DNA from 2 places in the Streptosporangium sp. NPDC049078 genome. Region 1 is predicted to be linked to the other one. Evidence: riboswitches for the same ligand, from Rfam matches in the RefSeq annotation. Region 1 holds a riboswitch; the other holds the start of a gene.
The links. Region 1 has a riboswitch for cyclic di-AMP ahead of AB0B90_RS31985 (hypothetical protein). Riboswitches for the same ligand answer to the same signal wherever they lie in the genome.
Positions count from the first base shown of each region.

Region 2: another riboswitch for cyclic di-AMP. It lies ahead of AB0B90_RS27475 (CHAP domain-containing protein); the one in region 1 lies ahead of AB0B90_RS31985 (hypothetical protein).

Region 1 covers NZ_JBEZEL010000021.1:166,567-173,602, reverse strand. The annotation lists gene AB0B90_RS32015 (class II aldolase/adducin family protein) at 1-338, shown strand, start outside; gene AB0B90_RS32010 (DUF4032 domain-containing protein) at 402-1,613, shown strand; gene AB0B90_RS32005 (roadblock/LC7 domain-containing protein) at 1,766-2,146, shown strand; gene AB0B90_RS32000 (hypothetical protein) at 2,151-3,044, shown strand; gene AB0B90_RS31995 (roadblock/LC7 domain-containing protein) at 3,103-3,483, shown strand; gene AB0B90_RS31990 (hypothetical protein) at 3,496-3,867, shown strand; gene AB0B90_RS31985 (hypothetical protein) at 4,089-4,919, opposite strand; cyclic di-AMP (ydaO/yuaA leader) riboswitch at 5,170-5,319, opposite strand; gene AB0B90_RS31980 (DUF4253 domain-containing protein) at 5,699-6,445, opposite strand; gene AB0B90_RS31975 (hypothetical protein) at 6,794-7,036, opposite strand, start outside.
Region 2 covers NZ_JBEZEL010000016.1:233,556-240,591, reverse strand. The annotation lists gene AB0B90_RS27495 (GH1 family beta-glucosidase) at 1-491, opposite strand, end outside; gene AB0B90_RS27490 (carbohydrate ABC transporter permease) at 527-1,351, opposite strand; gene AB0B90_RS27485 (sugar ABC transporter permease) at 1,426-2,403, opposite strand; gene AB0B90_RS27480 (extracellular solute-binding protein) at 2,487-3,836, opposite strand; gene AB0B90_RS27475 (CHAP domain-containing protein) at 4,267-4,962, opposite strand; cyclic di-AMP (ydaO/yuaA leader) riboswitch at 4,981-5,119, opposite strand; gene AB0B90_RS27470 (hypothetical protein) at 5,848-6,888, shown strand; gene AB0B90_RS27465 (DUF6716 putative glycosyltransferase) at 6,980-7,036, shown strand, end outside.

The sequences.
Region 1 (7,036 bases):
CCATGAGCGAGCTGCCGCCGATCCACTACAACGTCCTGCTGCTCGGCGGGACCGTGCGGGTCGCCGAGTACGCCACCTACGGCACCCCCGAGCTCGCCGCCTCCGTCAGGGCCGCGCTCAAGGACAGGCGTGCCGCGTTGATGGCCAACCACGGCGGGGTCACGATCGGCGACGACCTGGACGGCGCCTTCGAGGCGACCAGGTTGCTGGAGTGGCTCTGCGAGGTCTACGTGCGGGCCAGGAGCGTCGGCGAGCCCCGCGTGCTCACCGAGGAGCAGCTCGCCTCGGTGGTCCGGCGCGCCCTCGACCCGCCCGCCTTTCCCCGCCGCGAGGACTGAGCGCGGCGCGACCACCTGCCCGTCCTGCACACCGCCGGACCACCCATCGCGAGGACTGACCCCATGCCCCTGCAGCTCACCGGCGCGCCGAGCGATCCGGACCTCATCCGCCTGCCCTGGGACGTCCCGCTGGAGCAGTGGCCCGAGCACCGCCTGGTCTCCCTGCCCCGGGGCATCTCCCGGCACGTGGTGCGCTTCGCCCGCCTGTCGGGCAAGGTGTACGCGATCAAGGAGATCAGCGAGTACTACGCCAAGCGCGAGTATCGCCTGCTGTGGGACCTGAGCCGGATGGACACCCCGTCCGTCGAGCCGGTCGCCGTGGTCACCGGGCGGACCGGCTCGGACGGCGAGCCGCTCGACTCCGCGCTCATCACCCAGCACCTGCAGTTCTCGCTGCCCTACCGCGCGGTCATGTCGGGGACGGTCCGCCCGGAGACGCTCAACCGGCTGCTCGACGCCCTCGCCGTGCTGCTCGTACGACTGCACCTCAGCGGCTTCTACTGGGGCGACTGCTCGCTGTCGAACGTCCTGTTCCGCCGGGACGCGGGCTCCTTCGCCGCCTATCTGGTCGACGCCGAGACGGGCGAGCTGCACCCCATGATCAGCGAGGGGCAGCGGCTGTACGACATCGAGGTGGCGCACACCAACATCTTCGGCGAGATGCTCGACCTGGAGGCGGGCGGGCTGCTGCACTCCTCCATCGACCCCGAGCAGGTCGCCGACTCGGTCTGCCGCCGCTACCACCGTCTGTGGGGCGAGCTCACCTCCGACGAGATCATCGAGGAGGTCGACTGGCACATGATCGACCAGCGGATCCGCCGGCTGAACTCCCTGGGGTTCGACGTCGCGGAGATGATGGTCCGCCGCAAGGCGGGCACCGGGCGGCTCATCGTCCGGCCCAAGGTCGTGGACGCCGGGCACCACCAGCGCAGGCTGTTGCGGCTCACCGGCCTGGACGTGGAGGAGAACCAGGCCAGACGCCTCCTCAACGACCTCGACTCCTTCCGCGTGTCACACGGCCTTCGCCACGAGGACGAGGCGATCGTGGCCCACCGCTGGCTCGCCGAGGTCTTCCAGCCCACGGTGCTGGCCGTCCCCCTCCAGATGCGGGGCAAGCTGGAGCCCGCGCAGTTCTTCCACGAGGTGCTCGACCACCGCTGGTACATGTCGGAGGAGGCCGGGACCGATGTCGGCCTGCCCGCCGCGGTGAATTCCTATGTGAAGAACATTCTCATTTTCAAGCCGGACGAAAAGGCACTCATCGCCGAGGACTAAAGGATTGATTTCCACCCGGGGTGCATAACTTCCCCTCGGGGTGGTGAATCCTCCCCCTTCTCCCATCAAAGCCCCAGCCGGAGAGAGTGGTTTCCGAGGCTTTTCCCTACGCTGACCGGGCGACGTTCGAAGTCGTCGGCAAGGGAGAGCACGTGCTCGGAATCGAAGACTGCCTCACCGAGGTAATGGCCATCCCCGGGGCCCTGGACGCGATTCTCATCGATCAGACCAGCGGAACCGCGGTGGCCGCCGGCGGTGCGAGCCGCCATGCCGACGTGGAGAGGTCGGCCGCGGGGCTGAGCGAGACCCTGCGCGCGACGCTCGACGGGCTCGCCGTCACCGTGCCCGGCGGCACGGTCCGGATCAACGACATGATCGTGACCACGGACGGCGGACACCATTTACTGAAACCGCTGGAAACGCCGTTCGACGGCCCGCTCGTCATTTACGTCAGGCTCGATCCGGAACGCTCGAACCTGGCACTGGCCCGCCACCGCCTCCAGGCCCTTTCCGGCCGTCTGATATCGACGTGAGCCCGTGCCCAGCGTCGAGAACATCCTCAGCGGACTCGCCGGCGACCACGCCACCGGATCCCTGCGACTCGGCAAGGCGGGGGTCATCTACCTCACCGACGGCCGGGTGACCTACGCCGAGAGCGCGTCCGCCCCTCGGCTGGAGGACCTGCTGGGTGCCCGCCGCGGCATATCCGCCCATGCCGTACGGCAGATCAGGCAGGCCACCACCCGCCGGCGACCGGACCCCGCGCTCCCTCCCGGGCCGCAGGAGTCGCGGGAGCCCCAGCCGACGGGGGGCGAGCGGCTGATCGCCCAGGGCCTGCTCACCAGGGGTGAGCTGGAGTTCTGCGTGCTCAGCACGGTGCTCGACGCCGCGTACTTCCTGCTGCGGGCCACCGGGCACCGGCCCAGGTTCCGGCGGGGGGAGCTGCACTGGCTCGGACCGCAGTGGTACTTCGACGCGACCGGCCTGCTCCGGGAGTGCGAGCGGAGGAAGGCGCAGTTGGAACAGATCTGGCCGTCCGCGGAGCTGGACACGCTCCCGGTCGTCCCGGTGGAGCGTATCGGCGCCCACCGGGTGGTGCTGAGCGCGCTCCAGTGGGAGGTGCTCGTCGGCGCCGACTCCGTCGCGACCCCGGCCGAGCTGGCGCGCAAACTGGGCCGTCCCGCGTACTCGGTGCTGCTCGCCGTACGACAGCTCGCCTCCTCCGGGCTGCTCCGCGTCCCGGAGCCCGGTCCGGCCGAGGCCCCCGCCGCCCCGGACCCGCTGCCCAGGCGGACGAAGGGCGCCACGGAGATCCCGGCGGCCGGGACGGGCTCCGTGGAGACGTCGGAGTGGATCCCCAGGGCGAACGGGGACCCGGCCGACGTCAACCTGCTCATCCGGCTCAGGAACGCATTGGAGGCAATGACTTGAGCCCGGTCACATGCCGATAAGGCTACGGACGCTGAAGTTGATCGGAAGGAGGATGCCGGTGGAACTGCGCGAGGAGATACGCCGTGAGATGGCGATGCTGCGAGAACGCGTACCCGACGTGGACGGGAGCATCGCGTGCAGTGTCGACGGCCTGACGATAGCCAGCGACCTGAGAAACGACGTCGAGCAGACGGGCGCGCTCTCCTCCGCGGTGCTCGCCCTGAGCCGCCGGATGACGGGCATCGCCGGCAAGGGCGCCTTCGAGGAGACGCTCATCTCCGGAACCAACGGCTACGCGGCGTTCTACGCCGCCGGACCCAAGATCGTTCTCACAGTCCTGGCACGCCCGGGGACCAATCTCGGGCTGCTCAGGCTGGAGGGCCGCAGAACGGCGGACCGACTCGCCGCCGTCAGCTCACGCACATCGATATCCCAGTGATCGGAGACAGTAATGGGCAACATGGACATCTCGCTCAAGGAGATGATGGCGATCGACGGTGCCATCGGCGCGGTCGTCGTCGACTACAACAGCGGGATGGCGCTCGGCGCGCTCGGCGGGTCCAAGGACCTCGACCTCCAGGTCGCGGCCGCGGGTAACACCGAGGTCGTCAGGGCGAAGATGCGGACCATGGAGTCGCTCGGTCTCAAGGACGGCATCGAGGACATCCTCATCACGCTCGGCACGCAGTATCACGTGATCCGCCCGATCTCGGGCCGGAGCGGTAAAGGGCTGTTCCTCTACCTGGCCCTCGACCGGAACCGGGCCAACCTCGCGCTCGCCCGGCACAGCCTGCGCGGCATCGAGGAGAAGCTCGAAGTCTGACCCTTTGGTTCGCGGTCCGCGCCCCGGCAGGCGCGGACCGCACCGGAACCCTCGGCGTTTCGAGGATGGTTCTTCCCGATGGCCGCGCCGCCGGGGACGGTGACGGCTCTTTTTGGCCGCCACACCGTCGGAGCCGGTGACGAGGACCGTCTCTGCCCGGTGGCCGCGCCGTCGGGGCCGGTGACGAGGACCGTCTCTGCCCGGCCGCCACACCGTCGGGGTCAGTTCTCCTCTGCGGCCACGCCGCCGGGGACGTACTCGGAGACATGCTCGACCATCACCTTGGGCTTGCCGAGCCAGGGTCGCGCCTCCGCGCTCACCAGCTGGGTCTGCAGGCCGATGCCCAGCTTCCTCGCCATCGCGAAGACGGTCGTCGGCGGCTGGGCCGGGTTGGTGTCCCTGCGGTTCCACGCGCCGGTGGAGAACGCGACCGGGTGGTTCTTGATCCCCGTGCCGCCGCCCCACTTGGTGACGACGTACTGGATGTCGATGTGGCCCATGCCACCGTTGCCGTCCACGCCGAGCGTGCCGGCGTTGAACGTGCCGCCGGTCAGGTCGGCGAAGGTCTTGGCGTCGATGTCGATCATGATGCCCTGGTTGGAGGGGTTACCCGGGCCGCGGTCGCCGACGAAGAACTTCGCCTTCTTGCCCTTGTAGAGGATGTATCCCTCGGTGAACAGGGGCCAGCTCGGGCTGGCGATCATGCCCTTCTGCATCGGCTTGCCGCTGGCGGGAAGTCCGGTGTCACCGGCCCGGCCCGAGGAGTCGTCCCAGAAGTAGGAGGCCGTGGTCGCGCCCTGGAGGAGAACGGCCTCGGTACCGGCGGGCGCGCCCGCCGCCGGGTCGTTCGCGAGGCGGGTGGAGGCGGGGGCCGCGGAGGCGGGGGCCGCGGAGGCAGGGAGCGCGAGGGCGACACCGCCGGAGACGAGGAGGCTCGCGGCGGTGAGGGCCGCGGCGAGGCCGCGCCCGAGGGAGGTGTTCCTGTACGGGGATCGCTCGCCCGGACAGGGCGTGTTCAGGTCGTTCTTGTGCATACCAAAGGAGGGGTGCATGGAGAAATGGCTCTTTCGCGAGGGAACGGGGCGGCCAGGTGCGAACACCGAAGGGGTGCACTGGCGGGGACGCGCTCATCGGAAAAGGTGGCGTAGCCGGATCAGCCGATCGCTACGCGGAGCACGGTCCTGAAGGTGCCACGATCAGGCGCGGCGGCGAGGTCGAGGGGACGGGGGGCGGCGTTGAAGTTCAGGTGGTCGGTGCCGACAGGGGGTCCACCGACGTGGTGACGCGGTGATCCATGAGGGGATCTCCTCTCCATCTCGTCTACCGGGTTAGCTGACGGGTTCGGGCGGTGGAGTTGCCCTACCGCCGCGCGTTCGCGGCGGATTCACCCCGGAAAATTGGTTCCCCGGCTCCGGAGCCCTGCGGGCCCTCGGGATTCGACGTCGGCCGGCCGCCTCCTCTTGTGAAGGGCAGGTCGCCAACCGATAACAGTGGACACTACCCACCAAACCGGACAAAGCAAAGCAAACACCATGAAAAACCCAGAAGATCTACCTACAAGCTTCAAGGAAGCCCCATCGATCGCCCCGCCAGGTCGGCACCCGCCCTACCAGCGAGAACGCCTTCCCCAACCCGGTATCCGCCGCGAGAACCCCCGCCCCGGACCCGTACGAGGGCCTTCCCGCCGGCGGCCGGCACCCCCGCCCGCGGGACGAAGCTCCTCCCCCGAGACCCACACAGGGCCTCCTCACCGGGGGTCGACAGCCCATCGCGGGACCCTCACCGAGACCCGCACGGGATCTCCCCCACCCAGCGGGTCATCCCCGTCCGGTCAGTCCCACCAGAACGACCAGGCGTTCCTGCCCTTGATCTGCTCGGCGTAGTCGACGAGGGTCCCCGCTCCCTGGATGATGCTGTCGGGGCAGAACGTCCAGTGTTCCGCCGCGACGTGCAGGGCGTGCTCGGAGGTCGTCGGCGGCGCGGCGACGCTGAGGTCGAGGGTGTTGAACCCCATTCCGACCACCCGCACCCCGAACCTCTCCTCCCAGCTCCGTACGACGGCCGCGAGCGGGACCATCCACTCGTTGTGGTTCAGGGCGCCCTGCCAGCCCATCACGGCCAGGGCGTCGGCCCCGCGCTCCACCGCGACGAGCCCGAGCGGGGTCCTGCGCTCGGCCACCAGCCCGGCGTACCAGTCGGCGACCACACCGGGATCGGCGGCGAGCCTTCCCGCCGGCGCCGGGCCCGGACACTCGGGACCGTAGGGATCGAGGAGTTCGAGCTGGTCCAGGGTCGCCCTCTCGATCCAGTCGGACCACACCTCGGCCATGAACGCGGCGGCGTTGTAGTTGTCGATCTGAGCGGCGGTGTCGGGGGCGATCTGACCCGCCGACCAGGGCTGGACGGAGTCCTCCAGCAGGACCGGCCACAGGCCCGACTGCTCGTGCTGAGCCCTCAACCGGGCCCAGTACTCACCGGAGACCGTCACCTCACTCAGCCAGAACGCCGGACGGCGACGGACCGCGAGCTGAGCGTAACCGGGGTCGGGCCACACCACGTCCCCCGGCGGCAACTCCACCGAGAGCCTCCTGCCCCCGCCTCCCCCGTCCCCCTCGCCTTCGTGGGCTCCTTCTCCCCCATCGGCGAACAACTGGCCCAGAACTGGCGGGAGTCTCTCACGCTCGCAATCGCTCATCTCTACCGATCCGATCCTGACCACGGATCAATTTTGGCCTGTCAACCACCCCGAGGGACAGTTCTGCCCTGGTCCAGGCAAAAATTATCGGTACAGAGAGGAACGAAGCCGAGCGGGTGCCACCCCTCCACGCCCGACGAATGCTCAACGAGGCCGTTCGGGGCCGCACGTCACGTCCGCGAGGGCGCCGTGAGTCTCGGGGGTAATGGACAGGCCCGCGAAGCCGGAGAGCTAGGGCTCGAAGAGCACCAGGGGATGGCGCCGCGTCATCTCCAGGACCACGCGGCACACCTCCCCCGCCCGTGGGAAGACCGCGTTCATCAGCACGAAGTCCTCCCCCACGGTGAGCGGCTCGGACCACGGTGAGGCGCCGTAGTTCTCGACGGTCAGGTCGGGGAAGAGCGCCGTCAACTCCTCGTAGAAGGCCGCCACCTCCGGGCGCGGCTCACCGGGCGCGGCTCCGCTCTCGCCCCA
Region 2 (7,036 bases), on a different contig from region 1:
CAGGGCTCGTTGACCGTGCTCCAGTTGCGGACCCGGTCGCTCAGCGCGTCGTGCACGGCCAGCGCGTAGTCGGCGAAGCGCTTCGACGTGTCCCGTGCCGGCCAGCCGCCCGCGTCTTCCAGGGGCTGGGGCAGGTCCCAGTGGTAGAGCGTCACCCACGGGTCGACGCCCCGGGAGAGGAGCTCGTCGACCAGGCGGCTGTAGAAGTCGATGCCCGCGGGGTTGACGGCCCCGCGCCCCTCGGGCTGGATCCGGGGCCAGGAGACGGAGAACCGATACGCGTTGAGGCCGAGTTCGGCCATCATCCGCACGTCGTCCCGGTAGCGGTTGTAATGGTCGATGGCGATGTCGGCGTGCTCGCCGTTCACCACCTTTCCCGGCTGCTTGACGAAGGTGTCCCAGATGGAGCGGCCTCGGCCGCCCTCCGAGACAGCGCCCTCGATCTGGTAGGCGGAGGTGGCCGCACCCCAGACGAAGTTCGTCGGAAACATTAGATCCGGGCTCTTGATCCGCGTCTCTTGCGTGGTCACGCCTTGACCGCACCTTCCATGAGTCCGCCGACGATCTGGCGGCCGAACGCGATGAAAACGATGAACAGCGGCAGGACCGATGCCGCGGTGCCGGTGAACAGCATCACGTAGTCGGTTCCGTGGGCCTGGTTGAGCGCCGCGATCGAGGTCTGGACCACCGGGTTGTCCGGGTTCAGCACGATCAACGGCCACATGAACTCGTTCCAGGTCTGCATGAAGACCAGGAGCGTGAGCACCGCCATTCCCGGCCGGAGCGCCGGGAGGATGACGTTGAGATAGATGCGCATGGTGGAGGCGCCGTCGACACGGGCCGCCTCGACCAGTTCGTCCGGCACCGCCTGGGTGGCGTACTGGGTCATCATGAAGACCCCGAAGCCGTTGACCAGGAAGGGCAGGATCACCGCCTTCAGCTGACCGGTCCAGCCGAGCGTGACCATGAGCTCGTACAGTGGCACGACGCCCATCTGCTGGAGCGGGACCATCATCGTCACCAGGATCAGGCCCAGCAGGATCTTGCTGCCCCTGAAGCGCAGCTTCGCGAAGGCGAAGCCGGCGAGGGTGGAGATCAGCACGACCGAGACCGTCACGGTGACCGAGACGATGGCCGAGTTGATCAGGCCGGTCATGAAGTAGGCGTCCTCGGTGGACAGCAGTCGCGCGATGTTCTCACCGAGGTGGCCGCCGGGGAACAGCGGCGGGGGTACGTCGATGGCCTCCTCGTTGGTCCGGGTGGCCATGATGAACATGTAGTAGATGGGGAACGCCGACAGCACGAGGGCGAAGGCCAGGACGACCTTCGTCAGCGGGCCCGCGTCCCAGATGCGGTTTCGCGCGGCCGACTGGCCCGAGGGGCGTCGGGAGTGCTGCGCGGGGGGCCGCCGGAGCTGGGTGGCCGTCACTTGGAACCCCCGATACGGCGGGTGAAGGAGTAGTTGATGAGCGTCCCGATGAGGATCAGTGCGAACAGCAGCCACGAGGCCGCGGCGGCGTAGCCGAAGTCGAAGTCGCGGAACGCCTCCTTGACGATGAACATCGCCACGGTCTGGTACTGGCCGGTGGCGCCACCGCTCATCGTCGGGTTGCCGTCGAACATGACCGGCTCGGTGAACAGCGTCAGGCCGCCGATGGTGGAGATGAAGACGACGAAGATGATCGTCGGGCGGAGCATCGGGATGGTGATCTGCCAGAACTGCCGCCTGGGCGTGGCGCCGTCGATGGCGGCGGCCTCGTAGAGGTCCTTGGGGATGGTCTGCATGGCGGCGAGCAGGATGATCGAGTTGTAGCCGGTCCAGCGCCAGTCGATCATCGTGGAGATCGCGATCCACGCGGACCACTTCTCGTTCTGCCAGTTGATCGCGTCGACCCCGAAGAAGCTCAGGAACCAGTTGATCATGCCGTAGTCGCGCCCGTAGAGCTGGGTGAAGACGACGGCGACGGCGACGACGGAGGTGATCAGCGGCAGCAGTACGCCGAGGCGGAAGAAGAGCCGTCCCCGGATGCGCTTGTTGAGCGCGTTGGCCAGCAGGAGGGCCAGGACGAGCTGCGGGATCGTCGACATGACGAACATGCCGAGGGTGTTGATCACCGCGTTCCAGAAGGCCTCGTCGGTGATCAGCTCGATGTAGTTGTCGAGGCCGACGAGAGTCTTGTCTCCGGCGAGCTCCCAGTCGTGCAGGGAGACCCAGAGGGTGTAGCCGAGGGGGAAGACGCCGAAGACGGCGAAAAGCAGGAAGTACGGGGATACGAGGAAGTAGGGGGTCGCCCGGAGGTCGAAGCGGGACCACCCACCGCCCTGCTTCGGTCCGCGGCGCCCGCCGGACCGGCGGGGGCCGGGCCGTGGCGGCGCGGCCGGGGAGTCGACGTGCAGTGTCATCGGTCAGAGCCTTTCAGCGGGGGCAGGCGACCGGCCCGGCTGCGGGATCGCCACAGCCGGGCCGATGCGGGGCGGTACGGGGATCAGCCCGCTGCCTTGACGCCGGCCTCAAGGAACTTGGTCCAGGCCTGGTCGTAGGGGACCGAACCCTGGTCCATGCCCTCGAGGACCTTCTCCACCGCGGTCTTGACCTGGGCGTGCTTCTCGCCGAGGAAGACGGGCAGCAGGTCCTTGACCGAGGCACCGAAGATCTGACCGGTCGGCGCGTCGTTGAAGAACGGGTTCTTCAGGTCGGCGACCGCCGGGTCCTGCTGGGCGGGGATGGAGCTCGGGAAGGCCGCGGCCTCCTGGAAGGCCATGACGTGGCCCTCCTTGCCGGTGAGGTAGTTCAGAACCTCGGCGGCCTCCTTGGGGTGCTTGCTCTGCTTGGGAACCGCGAGGTAGGAGCCACCCCAGTTGCCCGCGCCGCCGGGCACGGCCGCGACGTCCCACTTGCCCTTGTTGTCGTCACCGGCCGCACCGGAGACCACGCCGAGCATCCAGGCAGGGCAGCCCATGGTCGCGAAGGCGCCCTTCTTGATCGCGGCGTTCCACGGCGGGGTGAACGAGGCGAGCTTGGCGGTCAGACCGGCCTCGCTGAAGTCCTTCACCGTGTCGAAGGAGGTCTTGATGGCCGGGTTGCTCTCGATGATGAGCTGGTTGTTCTTGTCGAAGTAGGCGACGTTGCCGTTCTTCGGCGCCTCCTGCGACAGGATCACGTTGTAGAGCGTGTTCGGGCCGTCGAGGAACTTGGGATCGGTCTTGCCGGGGTTGGCGGCCTTGAACTTCTCACCGATCGCCTTGAAGGCGTTCCAGTCCGGCCAGAGCTTGCCGACCTCCTCGCGGTCGGTGGGCAGGCCCGCCTTCTCGAACAGGTCCTTGCGGTAGCACATGGTCATGCCACCGATGTCGGTGCCCAGGGCGAAGAGCTTGTTGTCGGCGTTGATGCCGTTGTCCCACTTCGCTGCGGGGAAGTCGGCCTTACGGCTGTCCAGCCCGTACTCGGCGAGGTCGGTGAAGAACTGCGGGCGGGCCTTCATGAGACCCATCGCGCCCTCGTCCAGGGCGATGATGTCGGCCGCGCCGCTGCCCGCCTGCAGGCGCTGGAGCAGCTGCGGAAGATAGACGTCCTCGAAACGGTCGGTCAGGTTCTGGTACTTGACCTGGATGTTCGGGTTCGCCGCGTTCCACGTCTCCACGGCCTTGTCGTAGCCGAAGTTCTCACCGCCACCGAAGGTGTGCACGGTGATGGTTACCGGCTCGGCCGGGGCGGAGGAACCGCCCTCCGCGGCGGGTGCCGCCGGCTCGCTGGAGCTGCATGACGTGATGGCCAGGGCGGTGGCCGCCATGACCGCGACGGCGGCGAGCTTGCCGTGTCGCTTGTTGTTCAACATTCCGGACCCCTCTCAGGTGGTCGCCCGAACTTCATTGGGAGGCGACATCGCGGACCGGTCCCCGACAAACGCGGTCGTCGCGACGAGATCGTTCCTCAATGTGCTTTTGGGAGCGCTCCCACGAAGAGTGGACGATGGGCAACCAGGACGTCAATATGCCGAAACTCAACCGTTACATCCAGCCGCTTTAGGTGGGACTTTTGGTGTGAAAAGTCGACATACCTCCCACAAGGGTGATTGGGAGCGCTCCCACCTCACGGGCATACCAGTTGGGGCATTTCGTGGCCGTGCGGGGCTCGCGGAGGGGAGAGAGAGGGGCGGGCGGGGTGGAATATGGAATATCGTCAGGGGCACCGCTCGAACGAGCGGCGCCCCTGGGAGTGTGATGACCGGTCCGCGTTCACCGGCGGGGGGCCGGGGCGGCCGGAGGTCAGTCCGAGTAGACCGGGTAGCCGTAACCGACGACCTGGGAGACGGGCCTGACGCGCTCCTCGACGGCGCCGTTGCCGGTGTTGCCCTCGATCGTGGTGATCGTGCCGTTCCCGTTGTCCTTCTTCACGAAGCCGACGTGGTCGATGCCCTCGATGCTCTTGCCGCCGGCCCAGTCGAAGTAGACGACGGCGCCGGGAGTGGGGACGGTGCCCCAGTGTCCGTTGTTCTTGAACCACTTGGCGTGGGCGACGGTGTAGGCGTCCCAGCCCATCGTGGGGCGGATGCCGGCCGTCTCGCCGACCCAGGAGACGAACATCGCGCACCAGGGGGCGTTGGCGTACTCGTACACGCTCTTGCCGCCGTCGCGGGCCATGGTCTCCTTGGCGCGAGGGCTCGAAACGTACCAGGACTGGAACTTGGTTCCACCACCCTGGGCGTTCTCGCGGACACCGATCTGCTTGGAGGCGATGTCCAGGATCTGTGCGGCGGAGACCTTGGGAAGGCCTTCGGCGATGACCTGCAGGGAGGTCTTCGCGGCCCCGGCGTCCTGCGCGCGGGTGTCGGCGGGCGGTGCGTTCACGACGCCGTGGCCGTCGGCCAGAGCCGCGCCGGTGGTGCCCGTCGCGAGGACGGCGCAGGCGCCCAGGACGGCGCAGACGGCGCGGGGGGTGGAGGTGAGGCGATGCTTGGTCATGCGGGGGTTCGACTCCTTGCTTCGCTTCCATACCGCCTACCGGGTTAGCTGACGGGTTCGGGCTGGGAAGTGCCCTACGACGCATGAGTGCGTTGATTCACCCCAGGAACGTGGTTCCCCGGTTCCGCAGACTTCGCGGATTCGGCGGCCGTGCTCACCGACGGCGGAAGGTTCCGCCGGGTGGAGCGCGGTCGGGCAATGTGACGGCAATGCACAGATCTGTATAGACCTAGACAATTGCCATGAACAGGACGAACGTACGACAACACGGCAGACGATTACAAGTGGGACACATTGCTCTGACTTGGTAATACGTCCTAAATGAGGGGGTACGGCGGGGTGCCGCCTGGAGGGGAAGAGGGGAGTCGATCACGCCCCTCCGGCGCCGGGCGCACCTTCCTCCGGGGATGGAGGGGCGTCCGGGATCCCCCGCGTTCACGGCGATCCGGGTTTTCCCGACCCGCTCGCGAGGCGTCGGCCAGGTTGTGCTACCGCGCGTGGGGGGACCCTCCGTCGAAGATCGTATAGTCACCATTTTTTAGAACAAGTATTCGATGGTAAAAAGTATGCGGATGGTAGGAGTTCTCCCATGGAAGTGCCTGAGAGCGCGCACGGGGCCCGGCGGCTCACGACCATGTCCGAGGAGGTTCTCGCGGCCTCCAGGTGATCGGGGTCCACGGCCGGCGCCTCCCCGCCCGGCCCGCGACGATGAATCATCGTGGCCCCGCCGACGCCGGCCCGCCCGACGGACATCCGGTCGCATCCGATCTCGGACGGTGGCGGCGGAGAGGTAAAGACCAGAGAGATCATCTGCAATCTCGCGTGGTCGGCTGTTCACCCGCAGTTCCCTGCTCCTTAAGGCCACCGGGTTAGGTTGTGCCAGTCGTGAACGGGTCATCGCCCGGCGTGGAGGACGGTCGAGACCACGCGCGGGAGCAGGATTCGGCCATCGCCTGGGTGGAATCCCCGCTGCAGATGCTCTGCGCGGTGGAGGCCCACCACGCCGGGCTGCTCGGCGCCCGCAGCCATCTCGTACCCCGGGCGAAACTCCGCCCGCTGGCCGTGACAGGCCGCGAACTCGGCCGCCTCACCCTGCCGAGAGGGCTTGAGCTCACCCCGGCGCGCCCGGACATGCCCAGGCCGCGCCGGGGGGAGACCTGGGCGGTGGGCGACGCCTTCTCCGGCAAGGTCCAGTTCCGCTGGCTCACCGCGTCCCCCGGCCGGATCGTGATCGTCGACGACGGGCTCGCCACCATCAGGCTCCTGGAACTGCTCACCGGCAGGACGGGAACGCCCCTGCTGAGGGCGAGGGGGAAGGCGGGGAGGCTCAGGACCGTCCTCGCCACGGCGGCCGGGCTCAGGCTGCGCGCCGCCGCCCGCGCGGGGCGGTTGTCGATCTTCACCGCGCTGCCGGTGCCCTCCGACCTGGCGAAGGCCGTACGTGCCAGGGGAGTCGAGCTGGTCACCCACGACTTCGCCTGGTTGCGATCCCAGCCGCTGCGAAGGCCCCGCCCCGCCGAGCGCACCGTCGTCCTCGGCACCTCGCTGGTCCGCAACGGCCTGATCCACCGCGAACGCTACTTCGGCTGGCTGGCCGGGCTCGGATCGGCCGAGCCGGTGGCCTACTTCCCGCACCGCCGCGAGGACCCCGGCGACCTGGCCCGGGTCGGGGAGCAGCCGGGAATCACCGTCTACGACGGCGGGATCCCCGCCGAGATGACCCTGCGCGGCCTGGCCGCCGAGCAGCGGGTGCTGAGCCTGCCGTCCACCGCGGTCACCTCCCTGCGGGTCCTGCTCTCGGCCCGGGGGGTCGCCGTGGAGACGGTGGACGTTCCCGACGAGTGGTGGACGGCCGAGGCGGCGCCGTCACTGCGCTCCCACCTGTCGAGGTTCGCCCATCACGACACGGGAGTCACCGGGTCATGACCCGACGGCCGAGGCCGGGCGGGCTCGCCGCTCGCGCCACGCACACCGTGCCCGCACACGAAACCGGGGAATTCCCCGCCGGAGGTTTTCTTTGAAGGTCCTGGCCGTGGCCGACTCCGACTCCTACCTGAAGTGGGCGGCCTGCCTG